One region of the Robertmurraya mesotrionivorans genome, then DNA from elsewhere that is predicted to be linked to it. Evidence: predicted binding sites of a transcription regulator. Region 1 holds the regulator's gene; each other region holds the start of a gene.
The links. Region 1 encodes LexA, which represses DNA repair genes until DNA is damaged. Its sites were predicted from a motif close to CGAACATATGTTCG; they were not measured.

Region 1 (4,842 bases):
GCTATCAGAAGAAATAGTGAAGGAAGCAGAGAAAGCAAGACGTGATCTGTCCGATGATGAGTTACGTAAAATGTTGCGCTCAGAGCTTATGCAAGCTGGCCGCTTTAATCGTTCGTCATTGCGTCAAGGTGATATGTCACGCTTTTTCCATTAATAAAAAGAGATTTACTATTCAAGGGAGGAAACAAAATGGCTAAGTTTACAAGAGATGATATTACAAGAATGGCAGAAGAACAAAATGTTAAGTTTATTCGTCTGCAATTCACTGACATCTTAGGAACAATCAAAAACGTTGAGATTCCTATCAGTCAGCTTGAAAAAGCTTTAGACAACAAAATGATGTTTGACGGTTCTTCTATCGAAGGTTTCGTTCGTATCGAAGAGTCAGACATGTACTTATATCCAGACTTAGACACATGGGTAATTTTCCCTTGGACAGCTGAAAAAGGTAAAGTGGCACGTTTAATCTGTGACATCTACAATCCAGATGGAACTCCATTCGCTGGTGACCCACGTAACAACTTAAGAAGAATTATTAAAGAAATGCAAGACTTAGGATTCTCTGATTTCAATCTTGGGCCTGAGCCAGAATTCTTCTTATTCAAGCTTGACCAAGCTGGAGAGCCTACACTTGAATTAAACGACAATGGTGGATACTTCGACCTTGCTCCAACGGACCTTGGTGAAAACTGCCGTCGTGATATCGTGTTAGAGCTTGAAGAAATGGGCTTTGAAATTGAAGCATCTCACCATGAGGTAGCTCCAGGACAACACGAAATCGACTTCAAATATGCTGATGCATTAAGCGCTTGTGACCAAATCCAAACGTTCAAGCTTGTTGTTAAAACAATTGCACGTAAGCACGGTCTACATGCTACATTCATGCCGAAGCCATTATTCGGAGTAAACGGTTCTGGAATGCACTGTAACGTTTCTTTATTCAAAGAAGGCAAGAATGCATTCTTCGATCCAACTGGAAACTTAGAACTAAGCGACACTGCTCGTCAGTTCATCGCTGGTATCATTAAGCATGCTCCAAACTTTACAGCTGTAACGAACCCAACTGTAAACTCTTATAAGCGTTTAGTACCTGGTTACGAAGCACCTTGCTATGTTGCATGGTCTGCTAGAAACCGTTCACCGCTAATCCGTATCCCTGCATCTCGTGGAATTTCCACTCGTGTAGAAGTACGTAGCGTTGACCCAGCTGCTAACCCTTACTTAGCAATGGCTGTATTACTGGCTGCAGGTCTTGACGGAGTGAAGAACTCTTTAACACCACCAGCTCCAGTTGACCGCAACATCTACGTTATGAACAAAGAAGAGCGTCAAGCTGTAGGTATCGAAGATCTACCAGCTACACTTGCTGCTGCTTTAGATAACTTAAAATCAGACGAAACAATGGTTTACGCTCTTGGAGAGCATATCTTCGAACACTTCGTAGAAGCAAAAGAGATCGAGTGGGATATGTTCCGTACACAAGTACATCCATGGGAGCGCGAGCAATACATGTCAATGTATTAATTCGTTAAAAGAAAACCCTCAACACTTTAATGTGTGAGGGTTTTTTGTTTGTATAAAAACTTGTTTATGACGTTAAAGGAGGCATATGAGGCAGAACTCATGGCATAAGTCATTAACGATCTAAGACTTGTGAATAAAAATCTCAATTTTACTAAATAATACAACCAATTACAGTTATTTGAAGTTATGTTACGGGGGAAAAATGATGACGTTTCAAGATGGTCTCAAGCAAGTAGAAAAAGGATCCGACTTAATTAAGGATGGAAATCTTCTAATTAAAGATGCGACCATAAATGCCTTTTTTTTCACTTGGCAATGGTGGGTGGCGGTGTTAATGATCATAGTTCCATGGGTACTCTGGGCAATATTCCGTAAAAGGGAGAGCTCAGCACGATTGCTTTTTTCAGTTTTTATCGTAATGATTCTATCAACAACAATTGATGCGTTAGGAGTGGAATATGGAAGATGGGCTTATCCAGTAAAAGCCATTCCAATTCCAACAATAAGTTATTCGTTTCGTTATTCTCTTATGCCCGTCCTTATTTTGTTTTTTCTTCAATACAGACCGAACGTTAATCCATTTATAAAGGCAATCATTCTGGCTGGTTTTAGTGCATACATTGGGATGCCGCTGATGGCGATGATCGATATGTATAAGAAAATAGATTGGGCTTATACCTATTCTTTCTTTATCATCTTGTTCTTGTATCTTGTGGCCCATTGGTTTAGTCGAAGAAAGAGCTTTGAGCCATTGTGATTATAAAAAAAGCAAGCATCCTTCGATGCTTGCTTTCACTTATTAATGAATATGACGATATACTCCGATAACTTTTCCTAAGATAGACACATTTCGTAGGATAATGGGTGCTAGAGAAGAGTTCTCCGGCTGCAAACGGACATAGTCCTTTTCTTTGAAGAATCTCTTAACTGTCGCCTCATCTTCCTCAGTCATGGCAACAACGATGTCTCCGTTATTCGCTGTTTGCTGCTGCTTCACGATCACGTAATCACCATCAAGGATTCCAGCCTCAATCATACTGTCTCCCATAACCTCAAGCATAAATACTTGCTCATCCGCAGGGGCAAGACGTTCCGGGAGAGGAAAATACTCTTCAACATTCTCGATTGCAGTTATAGGCATACCCGCAGTTACTTTTCCAACTACAGGAACGTTAACAATATTATATTTTGGTATATTGCTTACCACCTCATCAAGATCCAGAATCTCAATTGCTCGTGGCTTTGTAGGGTCTCTTCGAATATACCCTTTACTTTCAAGTCTAGCTAAGTGTCCGTGTACGGTTGAACTTGATGCTAAACCAACAGCTTCCCCAATTTCACGAACGGAAGGCGGATAGCCCTTTTGCTTAACTTCTTCTTTTATATATTCTAGTATATCGACCTGACGTTTTGATAGTTTTGTCATACTTACCGCCCCTCATTGGTTAATCTTGACTTTATTATAGCATGTTCTACCAGTGCATACAAACATAAGTTCGAATAATTGTTGACATGAAACAAACGTTCGGTCTATAATATAATTATAAATGCGAACATACATTCTAATAGAGGTGTTATACATGAAAAATATATGGAACAAATACTCATATGCTATTATTCTAGTTGTCTTATCTATCCTAGCGTCTATCATTTTAATAATTTCTAATGGTGAATCAGTTGAGGAAAAATATATGTCTGTAACGATTAATGAAGGGGAAACACTTTGGGATCTTTGTAAGGACTACGCTGATAAGCATGCTTTATCTGAAACTGAGTTTGTATCCTGGGTAGAAGAAATCAATGATATTAATGGAAATGTATTGTTAGTAGGTGATGAAATCTATATCCCTGTTGAATTAAACGATTCCACTGTTACAGAGCTAGCATCGAAATAGGAGGGATTATGAAGGCGATTATCTATTGTAGAGTAAGTACTGAAAAAGAATCACAGTACTCTTCTCTAAAAAGGCAGGAAGAAGAACTATTGAAGCTGTCACAACAACGTGGAATGGAAGTTGTTGAAGTGATAAAGGAACAGGCGAGTGGATATGACTTTGACAGAGAGGGTATTTTGCTACTGCTGTCACGATTAAAGGAAGAGAAAGTAGATGCAGTCCTTATTCAGGATGAAACGAGACTTGGTAGAGGAAATGCCAAAATCGCTTTGCTTCATTGTATACTGAAGGATAATATCAAACTTTTCAGTATCTCACATAACGGTGAGTTACAACTGTCCGAATCGGATTCCATGGTATTGCAAATTGTAAGTATGGTAGAAGAATATCAGCGGAAGCTTCATAATAGTAAAATTAAAAGAGGAATGAACCGAGCTGTTCAAAACGGTTACAGACCAGAGAAAAATCTAAAAAACAAAGGTGTTCATGCAGGGAGAGAACGTATTGAAGTACCGATAACAGAGATTGTACGGTTACGAGACAATGATTTAACATTTTCGGAAATCGCTGCAACTTTAAGAGGTTTCGGTTATGAGATCTCAAAAGCTACAGTAAATCGAAGATATCTTGAATACATAGAAGAGCAAAAACATCAAAAAAATATCTCAACAAATGCCAACAAGTCATAAAACAAACTGTTGGCATTTTTTGTTATTCGTACCTCTTGACGCTTCCTCCTTGTCAAAGATTATATCTTTTAGTAACATGATTTCTATTGGTAAAACTAAAAGTGAAGGAGCAAAGAGATGCTACCAAAGGAAAGAATCGCTAGAATTAATGAACTAGCAAAAAAAGCAAAAGCTGTAGGGTTAACAGAAGTGGAAGCAAAGGAGCAGTCAAAGCTTCGTAGTGAATATTTACAAACATTTCGATCATCTATGCTAGGAACGCTCCAAGGTGTAAAAATTATTGATCCTCTTGGTGAAGATGTAACACCTGAAAAGCTTAAGAAATTAAAAAATAGCAAAAAACTACATTAATCTTCTAAATTTATTCACCAGGAAATGATTGAAAACACAGAAAATTATAAAATATATGCTTTTTTTCAAAATTTATTTAGCCAATCTGTTGTATAAATAATAGAGCAGATATAATATTAAAAAGTGGGATTATTGAGATAAAGAATAGGAAGGGTTGAAAAAATGTTTGAACAAAATGATGTACTAGCAATTAACGCAATACGTACTTTATCAATTGATGCAATTGAAAAAGCTAATTCCGGCCATCCAGGTATGCCGATGGGGGCTGCTCCAATGGCTTATACATTATGGTCGCGCTTTATGAATCATAACCCTAAAAACCCAGAGTGGTTTAACCGTGATCGTTTTGTTTTATCTGCAGGGCATGGTTCTGCATTGCTGTA
Region 2 (4,842 bases), on a different contig from region 1:
CTTGTCCGCATCTAAAATCGCTACTAACGAAACCTCAGGAATATCCAGTCCTTCTCTTAACAGGTTAATCCCTATGAGAACATCATATTTTCCTAGTCGCAGCTCACGAATGATTTCTATTCTTTCAAGTGTTTTTACCTCAGAGTGTAGATATTGTACCTTGATGCCGATTTCTTTCAAGTAATCTGTTAAATCCTCGGACATCTTTTTCGTTAATGTCGTCACAAGAATACGTTCATTTCTCTTGATTCGTTCGTGAATTTCGCCGATGAGGTCATCAATTTGCCCTTCGATCGGACGAACATCAATCGTTGGATCAAGCAATCCTGTTGGACGAATGATTTGTTGAACCATTTCTGGCGTGTGTTCGAGTTCATAAGGTCCCGGCGTTGCCGAAACAAACACAATTTGATTGATCTTTTCCTCAAATTCAGTAAACGTTAATGGTCGGTTATCCTTTGCTGAAGGCAGGCGGAAGCCATGATCCACGAGAACCTGCTTACGTGCTTGGTCCCCGTTGAACATCCCACGTATTTGAGGCAACGTTACATGCGACTCATCGACGACAATCAAGAAGTCTTCTGGAAAATAATCGATCAATGTATACGGAGTTGACCCAGGTGGTCTTAGAGTTAGATGTCGGGAGTAGTTCTCAATTCCCGAACAGAAGCCCATCTCGCGCATCATTTCTAAATCGTAACGTGTTCGTTGTTCTAATCGCTGTGCCTCAAGAAGCTTTCCGTTTTCCCGCATGTCCGCAAGACATCCTTCGAGCTCCTTTTCGATATTTTCAATGGCAACAAGCAGCTTTTCTTCACGTGTAACGAAGTGGGAAGCTGGGAAAATAGCAACATGTTCTCTTTCTCCAAGAATCTCCCCTGTTAATGCATCGACCTCTCGAATGCGATCAATTTCATCACCAAATAGCTCCACACGCAAGCAATGCTCATCACGTGAAGCCGGGAAAATCTCGACCACATCGCCACGAACACGGAACGTTCCGCGCTGAAAGTTAATATCATTCCTTTCATATTGAATATCTACTAAGCGATGCAAGAGTTGATTTCGCTCAATTTCCATCCCTGTTCTTAGTGACAGCACAAGATCTCGATATTCCTCAGGAGAACCGAGACCGTAAATGCATGAAACACTTGCAATGATAATGACATCTTTTCTTTCAAACAAAGAGGATGTAGCTGAGTGACGAAGCTTATCAATTTCGTCATTGATGCTAGCATCTTTCTCAATAAACGTATCCGTTGAAGGAACATACGCTTCTGGCTGATAGTAATCGTAATAGCTAACAAAATACTCAACGGCATTATTCGGAAAAAACTCCTTAAACTCACTATAAAGCTGACCAGCAAGCGTTTTATTGTGAGCGATCACAAGTGTCGGCTTATTCACTTCTTTAATGACATTGGAGATCGTGAATGTTTTTCCAGTCCCTGTTGCTCCGAGCAACGTTTGACGTTTTTCACCGTTATGTATTCCATCAGCAATCCTTTGAATTGCTGCAGGCTGATCTCCTTGTGGTGAGTATTTAGAGACTAATTCAAATTGGTCCTTCACAAGTACTCCTCCTATTAAAAGTATCAATTAGAATTTCATCTATAGTAACTAGCTGCGACGGACCTAGCTGAGCAAAAAACCTATATTTTCATATTAATCATTCTACCACAAATAAGGGAAAACAAACCAACAATATACGAACAAATATTCGATGTTTTTTCTTTTAGCGATGAAGTCTGTCAGTCCTAGTCGAAAAAAGGTCAATCAAACGTTTGATTGAAGTGACCCAAACACCCTCTATAAGTAAAAAGCACATAAAAAAACTTGTCGAAAATTTCATCGACAAGCTTTCTACCTACGATCGCTTTTTTGCCCTCTCTCGAACCAATTTCGAGTACGCAAACCCAACCGTTAATGACAATGCATCCACAATAATGAGCGATAAGGAATCGGTATAACCCTTATAAACCGATGCAGCAATTAGTGCAACTGTAAGCAATAAACCAATCACATGGCTGTATGTAACTCTTGTGAAAAAAATAACGAGAGCACCAGGGATAAAAAGACCCAATACATACTTCATCTCGTTCAACCCCTCTTTGTTACCACTTATATTTCTAGAATATATGGTCAACTCCTGTTGCACAAGTATTTCACTTAAGGAAAGTGCATACTAAGAAAAAAATGAAAGGAGCATGACGAATATGGCTAGAAAAAGACGTCCGTTAATCCCGGAGGCTAGAGAGGCATTAGATTCGTTAAAAGCAGATGTCATGAAACAGAAAGGATATGTGGTGTCTAAGGACAACCCAGACCAGGTTAAATACGAAGTGGCAGCGGATATGCATATTCCACTAAGTAGAGGCAATAACGGAAATCTCACCTCCCATCAAGCAGGAAAGATCGGTGGTCAAATCGGTGGAAGCATGGTGAAAGAAATGGTCCGACTAGCACAAGAAAGAATGAGAAATCAATCGTCAGAATAGAAAAGTGCAAGCTCCTATTAGTACGAATAATTTCAAATTCAAATAGAAGCAGTTAATATTTTTGTAAGGACGAACACATAAAAAATGCCTCTAAACCTAGAGGCATTTTTAGCTAGCAGTACCGTATTTAGATAAAATATCTTCATAATTAGAACGCTCGACTGGAGGTGAGTAGAAATAACCTTGAACCTCGAAACAATTCATGTTTTGCAGGAAACCGATTTGATTCGACGTTTCCACGCCTTCCGCAATTACCTTTAGATTTAGGTTGTGAGACATTGAAATGATAGCAGAAATGATTTCTTTATTGCTTTCATAATCAGCGATGAAGGATTGGTCAATTTTCAAACGATCAACAGATAGCTTTTGCAAATAACTTAAGGAGCTATACCCTGTACCAAAATCATCGACACTGATCTCAATCCCGACTTCTCTTAGCGCAAGCAGGTTTCGATTGACTCGTTCCTCCCCACGCATAATAACACTTTCGGTAATTTCAATCTCTATATCACTACCAACAATTTCATAGGTGGCTAGATTTTTAATGATAAAATCGACAAAGTCTTCTTGGTAAAAATGAATGACGGAAATATTTATAGAAGTTCTTGGCACCGGCATACCTTTCCGCTTCCACTCCCCAATCGTCTCAAATACTTCTGTAATCACAAATCTTTCGAGATCAATAATTAAATTGCTCTCTTCAGCGATAGGAATAAACTTACTTGGTGGAATAAATCCGTTCTCTTCATGTTTCCAACGAATAAGTGCCTCGGACCCAACCAATTGGTTTGAACCTGTATCAAATTTCGGTTGGTAATACACCGTTAGCTTGCGATTCGCAATATCTCTGCGAAGATCACTTTCTATCTTAATTTTATTTAGTGATTGCTCCTTCATCGTAGCTTCATACACCACATATCGATTTGACCCTTGATTTTTCGCTCGATACATCGCAAGATCTGCTGCCTTTAATAATTCCAAAATCGACTCTCCATCTTTTGGAAAATAAGCAACACCGATGCTCGCTGTAAGTAAAAAGTCAAAGCCATCGAGTACGATGGGGGTACGAAAACCTTTGATAATTTTTTGAGCAATCTCATCATAGTCTGCTGGATGAGGTAGTAAAGCTGCAAACTCATCTCCCCCAAGCCTTGCAATCGTACAATTTTCAGGCATAAGCTCCTCAAGTTTTTTCCCGGTTTCTTGAAGAATTTTATCACCGAAAAAATGACCAAAAGTATCATTTATCCGTTTAAAACGATCAAAATCAATATAAAAAAGATAAAAAGGTTTATTTTCACCAATCGCCTCTGCTGCCACTTTTTCAAGCTTCCGTTTATTCGGTAAGTTGGTTAAATCATCGTGATAAGCAAGGTAGCGAATCGTCTCCTCCGCATGCGTCTTCTCCGTAATATCACGGACAATTCCATAGACCCCAATCAGTTCTTCTTTCACAATGATTCGAACAGGCGTAATTCTAACATCAATAAAAAAACCATCTCGATGTCGAAGTTTTACTTCTACCGATTGTATTTCTTCTTGAAGGACACTTTGTAGATAGCGATTGATTTCCTCTTCGTCGTAGATTAATAGCTCTTTGAAATGCATACCCTTAATCGCTTTTTGATCATAGCCCGTAAGCTTAAAGGCTTCCTTATTCGCATGCATGATGTTCCCTGACAAATTTACGGCAAATACAGCATCAGGATTATGATTAAATAGCGATAAGTACGATTGAATGTTACGCATCAATAAACGTTCGCCAAACAGGTCAGGAACAAGCATTAAGGCAAGATTCGTAATGACACTATATGTAAAAGGCAAAAGCATGACCAATGGTTTTGTATTACCCGCACCAATTTCTTCAAGATTCAGCATGGATACAACGACCATAAAAGGAATTCCCGCAAAAGCAGCTCCACCAAGAATACTGCCAACAAGCTTCCATCTAGACAGAAATTGATAAATATCCGAATTCGTTATTTGAATTAGGAACCGAAGCAAGGAGAACATCGTTGCTAATGTGAGAAATGCAGTCATGATCGCAAGCATCGGCTTTATATCAAGATGGTCCGAGTAAAGAAGATAAAAGCCAAGACCAAGTGTACCTAAAATACAAAGCGTAATGAACAGGCCTGCAAATAGGTATTGAATCGAACTATTTAGTCGCTGCTTCGTTACCCCAAGAGCAATATAAGATCCGATAAAACAGAAATAAAAGCTTAATTGAAAGTATAAATTGATATTCCCTGTAGAGTACGGTAATTCAATTGAAAAACAAACCAATAACAATGCTAACCAAAAAGTAAAGCCTAGCATTAACGAGTATAATAATCTTCTCGTA
Region 3 (4,842 bases), on a different contig from region 1:
AAAGGATCAATTTGGCCCTCCACTCCAAATATAACAGGAAGGGACGAGGCAAGTGTACCTTTTAGGATATCAGCAGCGGTAACAATAATCCCTGCTTTTTTCCCTAAAGTACGAAACGTATTGGTTCCACCTAAATTTCCACTTCCATGCTCACGGATATCAATTCCGTAAAAAGCTTTTCCAACAATTAACCCTGAGGGGATGGAACCAAGTAGGTAAGAAACAATAACTATTAATGCAATTTCCATCATACAAATACTCCTTCACACTTCATATACCGTCTTATTATTGTACCATGTATTGCTTAAAAAACCATGTACAAATGGTTTTTTCCATTATATTCTCGTAACTTTTTTGTTATTCAATCGTCATATTTAGAGGCTAAAATGAAGGAATGTCGAAACCCTCTTTTCAAAAGATCATCTTTTCGGGTACGATGAAGGGAAGGGAGAGTGAACCATGGCACGTCTAGAAACATATAAGAAAAAACCGATTGTATCAAAAGGATGGATCATCACGGGTCTCATTGCATCTATTCTTGTGATTATCTCTAGTATTCTATTATTCTTTTATCCTTTTGCTTCAAGTGAAAAAACAAGCTACTTCACGGGAGAAAATCCTGTTCTATTTCAAGGGAAACAACAAGGGAATGCCATTATAGAAGGGGAAAGCGTCTATGTATCGTTAGACTTTTTGGAGGAGAATATTGATGACAGTGTCGCGTTTGATGAAAAATCAAATTCAATCATCATTACTACCTCTAATAAAGTGGTACAAATGCCTACAGAGTCATTAACCTATTTTATTAATGAGAAGCCGGTTGAACTTCAATTTGCACCTTTAGTAGATGAACAAGGCCAATTATATGTAGCGCTTGACCCGGTCATTCAGTTTTATCCTGTAATCTATCGTGTACTAGAAAACTCAAATGCTATATGGATTGAAAAGGATGGAGATACTCTTCAAAATGCTGTTATTACGAATGAGGATGTGCACGAGGAAAAACTTCGACTACGAACGGACGCTACCTTACGATCTCCTTATGTTGCAGACGTTTCAAACGGGGAAAAGATTTGGATTGAAGATGAAAAAGAAGAATTCTATTTTGTGAGAAAAATAGACGGAGTTGCTGGATATATATCTAAGGATTTAATTGAAACACAGGAAAAGGAAAACATCGTCGTAGAATATGAAAAAGAAGTTGTAAATGCTCCAAACTTTGAAGGACCCATAAACCTAACTTGGGAGGCAGTATATACGAAAAACCCAGATACCACTATGATTCCTGAAATGAACGGAGTAAACGTTGTTTCTCCAACCTGGTTCGAACTAAAGGATGAAACTGGAAGCATCGGGAACCTTGCTTCTCTCGAGTACTCGAAATGGGCAAAAGCACAGGGCTATCAAGTATGGGGACTATTCTCCAACGCGTTTGATCCCGACCTTACTCACGCAGCCTTTAAGGATTATGAGACGAGACAGAAGATGATTCGAGAGCTCCTACATTACAGTCAATTATATGAGCTGAACGGAATCAATATTGATATTGAAAATGTAAGAGAAGAAGACGGACCGCTTGTGACACAATTTGTTCGAGAGGCAACGCCATACTTTCATGAAGCAGGCTTGATCGTTACGATGGACATTACGTTTATGGCGGAAGGCAATTGGTCTGCTTTCTATGAACGTGATAAGCTCGCAGAAATTGTCGACTATCTTGCGATTATGGCCTATGACGAGCATTGGGGTTCCTCGCCAAAAGCAGGGAGCGTAGCAAGTCTTCCATGGGTTGAGACAAACCTTCAAAAGCTCTTGGAAATCGTTTCAAATGAAAAGCTGATTTTAGGAATTCCTCTTTACACAAGACTATGGGAAATCAAAGACAGCGGTGAAGTTTCCTCAAAATCCAAAAGCATGGCACAAATCAAAGAATGGTTAACCACGAATAACTTAACTCCTATCTATGATGCAGCTAGCGGACAAAATTATGCCGAGCTTTATGTTCCCGATCAGGCAACTACCTACAAGGTATGGCTTGAAGATGAACAGTCTCTTACCGCAAGAACTAATTTAGCGGTAAAGTATGATCTTGCGGGAGTGGCGAGCTGGTCCAGATATTTTGCCGATGAAACAGCATGGACCGCTCTGCAAACTTTTAACCAGCAAATAGTGAAAAAGTAATGAATGGCTAGGACTTTCTCCTAGCCTTTTATCATTCAATTGGCTATGATTAAAGAATGTAAGGGCATACTAAACAAAAATTAAGAGGAGTGAGTTTGATGCCAATCGAATATCCGAGCCGTGAAGAATTGGGGCAAATCTTAAAAAAGACAAAGCGAATCGCTGTTGTTGGAATAAGCAATAATCCAGAGCGTACCTCTTACATGGTTTCTGAAGCTATGAAAAATGCTGGTTATGAAATTATTCCAGTAAACCCAACCGTAGATGAAGTATTTGGTATTAAGGCCGTAGCCAAATTGACTGATATTGAAGGCCATGTAGACATTGTGAATGTGTTTAGACGATCTGAATTTCTCCCAGAGGTGGCAAGAGAATTCGATCAAATCGATGCTGATGTATTTTGGGCACAGTTAGGATTAGAAAATGAAGAAGCGTACGAATTTTTAAAAAGCAAAGACTACACTGTCGTTATGAATCGATGCATTAAAGTAGAACATGCTTTGACAAAATAATTTTTTCTCCTTCACTCTAGTCATTAGGATTAGGGTGTTTTTCTTTTTAACATAGGCTTTATAAACATTTCTATAATCGAAGAATATTCGTCTAAAATACTTTTCTTTTTAAAATATCCATTTGCCAAATCACAAGAAATATATACAATAAAGCATAGGTGTCTTAAAAAATGTGATAAAATACGAGGTAGGAACATTTGTTCTTCATCCTCGTTTCATAATATTTAAAGGATAATTCACTTGTAAGAACGAATAGGTATAAGACGTTCAGGTCCATTACATAGATAGAGACATGTAGCTGGCACGGAAGGAAAGGGGTATTGTACGTGGCAAAAAATCAAGGAACGTTTGAATACAACGATGATGCCATTCAGGTACTAGAGGGGTTAGATGCGGTTCGAAAACGCCCAGGAATGTACATTGGTAGTACAGATTCACGAGGGCTTCACCATTTGGTATATGAAATAGTAGATAACTCTGTCGATGAAGCATTAGCAGGTCATGGAGACCAAATAATTGTAAAAATACACAGAGATAATTCCATTAGTGTGCAAGACAAAGGGCGTGGTATGCCAACTGGTATGCACAAAATGGGAAAACCCACTCCTGAGGTCATCTTAACCGTCCTTCATGCTGGGGGAAAATTCGGTCAAGGTGGTTATAAAACAAGTGGTGGGCTACACGGTGTAGGTGCATCGGTTGTTAATGCATTGAGCGAATGGCTCGTGGTAAAGATTAAGCGAGACGGCTTTGTCTACGAGCAGCGTTTTGAGAACGGCGGAAAACCTGTGACTACTTTAGAGAAAGTAGGAAAAACGAATCAAACAGGTACGACTATTCATTTTAAGCCGGATGCGACGATTTTTTCGACGACGACCTACAATTATGAAACACTGTGTGAACGCTTGAGAGAATCTGCCTTTCTTTTAAAAGGCATGAAAATAGAAATTATTGACGACCGTAATGACTTCCATGAGATTTTCCATTACGAAAATGGAATTGAAGCGTTTGTTCAATACTTAAACGAGGAAAAGGACGTATTACATCCAGTCATCAGCTTCGAAGGGACGAGCGGTGGAATTGAAGTGGATTACGCGTTCCAATTCAACGATGGATATTCGGAAAATGTTCTTTCCTTCGTCAATAATGTTCGTACAAAAGACGGTGGAACACACGAGGCTGGTGCAAAAACAGCCATGACTCGTGTGTTTAATGAATATGCACGCAAAATCGGCCTGTTAAAAGAAAAGGATAAAAATCTTGACGGAGCGGATATTCGAGAAGGATTTGCAGCGATTATTTCCGTACGTGTCCCGGAAGAACTTCTTCAATTCGAAGGTCAGACAAAAGGAAAGCTTGGAACGAGTGAAGCACGTTCTGCAGTAGACTCGGTTGTATCTGAGTATCTGTCTTACTTTTTAGAAGAAAACCCTGAGACCAGTACGTTATTGATACGTAAAGCGATTAAAGCGTATCAAGCTCGTGAAGCCGCTCGTAAAGCTAGAGAAGAAGCGCGAAGCGGGAAGAAGAGGAAACGATCTGAGGCTGTTTTATCAGGGAAGTTAACGCCAGCCCAATCTAGAAATCCTCAGAAAAATGAACTTTATTTAGTAGAGGGTGACTCTGCTGGAGGATCTGCTAAACAAGGTCGTGACCGTCGTTTTCAAGCGATTCTTCCTCTCAGAGGAAAAGTTATCAATACAGAAAAAGCAAAGTTACAGGATATCTTTAAAAATGAAGAGATTAATACGATCATCCATGCTATCGGTGGTGGAATTGGAGCAGATTTTAATATTGACGATATTAACTACGATAAAGTTGTCATTATGACCGATGCCGATACTGATGGTGCTCATATCCAAGTTCTTCTCCTTACATTCTTTTACCGTTATATGAAACCACTTCTTGAAGCTGGAAGAGTATTCATAGCCCTTCCACCGCTTTATAAAGTAAGTAAAGGAACAGGTAAGAAAGAAATTATTGAGTATGCATGGAGCGACGACGATTTACAATCAGCCATTAAAAAGGTTGGTAAGGGTTATATGATTCAACGTTACAAAGGACTAGGCGAGATGAATGCAGACCAGCTTTGGGATACGACTATGAATCCCGAGACAAGAACATTAATTCGTGTGCGCATTGATGATGC

Region 2: the regulator LexA is predicted to act here: its motif matches at 1,710-1,723, upstream of uvrB (excinuclease ABC subunit UvrB).
Region 3: the regulator LexA is predicted to act here: its motif matches at 2,884-2,897, upstream of parE (DNA topoisomerase IV subunit B).

The regions. Positions count from the first base shown of each region.
Region 1 covers NZ_JBPCCH010000003.1:196,625-201,466, reverse strand. Annotated here, with positions in the region: gene ACRX5O_RS07310 (MerR family transcriptional regulator) at 1-154, shown strand, start outside; gene glnA (type I glutamate--ammonia ligase) at 190-1,524, shown strand; gene ACRX5O_RS07300 (CBO0543 family protein) at 1,730-2,281, shown strand; gene lexA (transcriptional repressor LexA) at 2,324-2,950, opposite strand; gene yneA (cell division suppressor protein YneA) at 3,105-3,419, shown strand; gene ACRX5O_RS07285 (YneB family resolvase-like protein) at 3,428-4,108, shown strand; gene ACRX5O_RS07280 (DUF896 domain-containing protein) at 4,226-4,459, shown strand; gene tkt (transketolase) at 4,622-4,842, shown strand, end outside.
Region 2 covers NZ_JBPCCH010000006.1:45,272-50,113, forward strand. Annotated here, with positions in the region: gene uvrB (excinuclease ABC subunit UvrB) at 1-1,572, opposite strand, end outside; gene ACRX5O_RS11925 (CsbA family protein) at 1,868-2,095, opposite strand; gene ACRX5O_RS11930 (alpha/beta-type small acid-soluble spore protein) at 2,217-2,498, shown strand; gene ACRX5O_RS11935 (sensor domain-containing protein) at 2,607-4,842, opposite strand, start outside.
Region 3 covers NZ_JBPCCH010000002.1:13,030-17,871, reverse strand. Annotated here, with positions in the region: gene plsY (glycerol-3-phosphate 1-O-acyltransferase PlsY) at 1-248, opposite strand, end outside; gene ACRX5O_RS04195 (glycosyl hydrolase family 18 protein) at 460-2,181, shown strand; gene ACRX5O_RS04190 (CoA-binding protein) at 2,280-2,693, shown strand; gene parE (DNA topoisomerase IV subunit B) at 3,020-4,842, shown strand, end outside.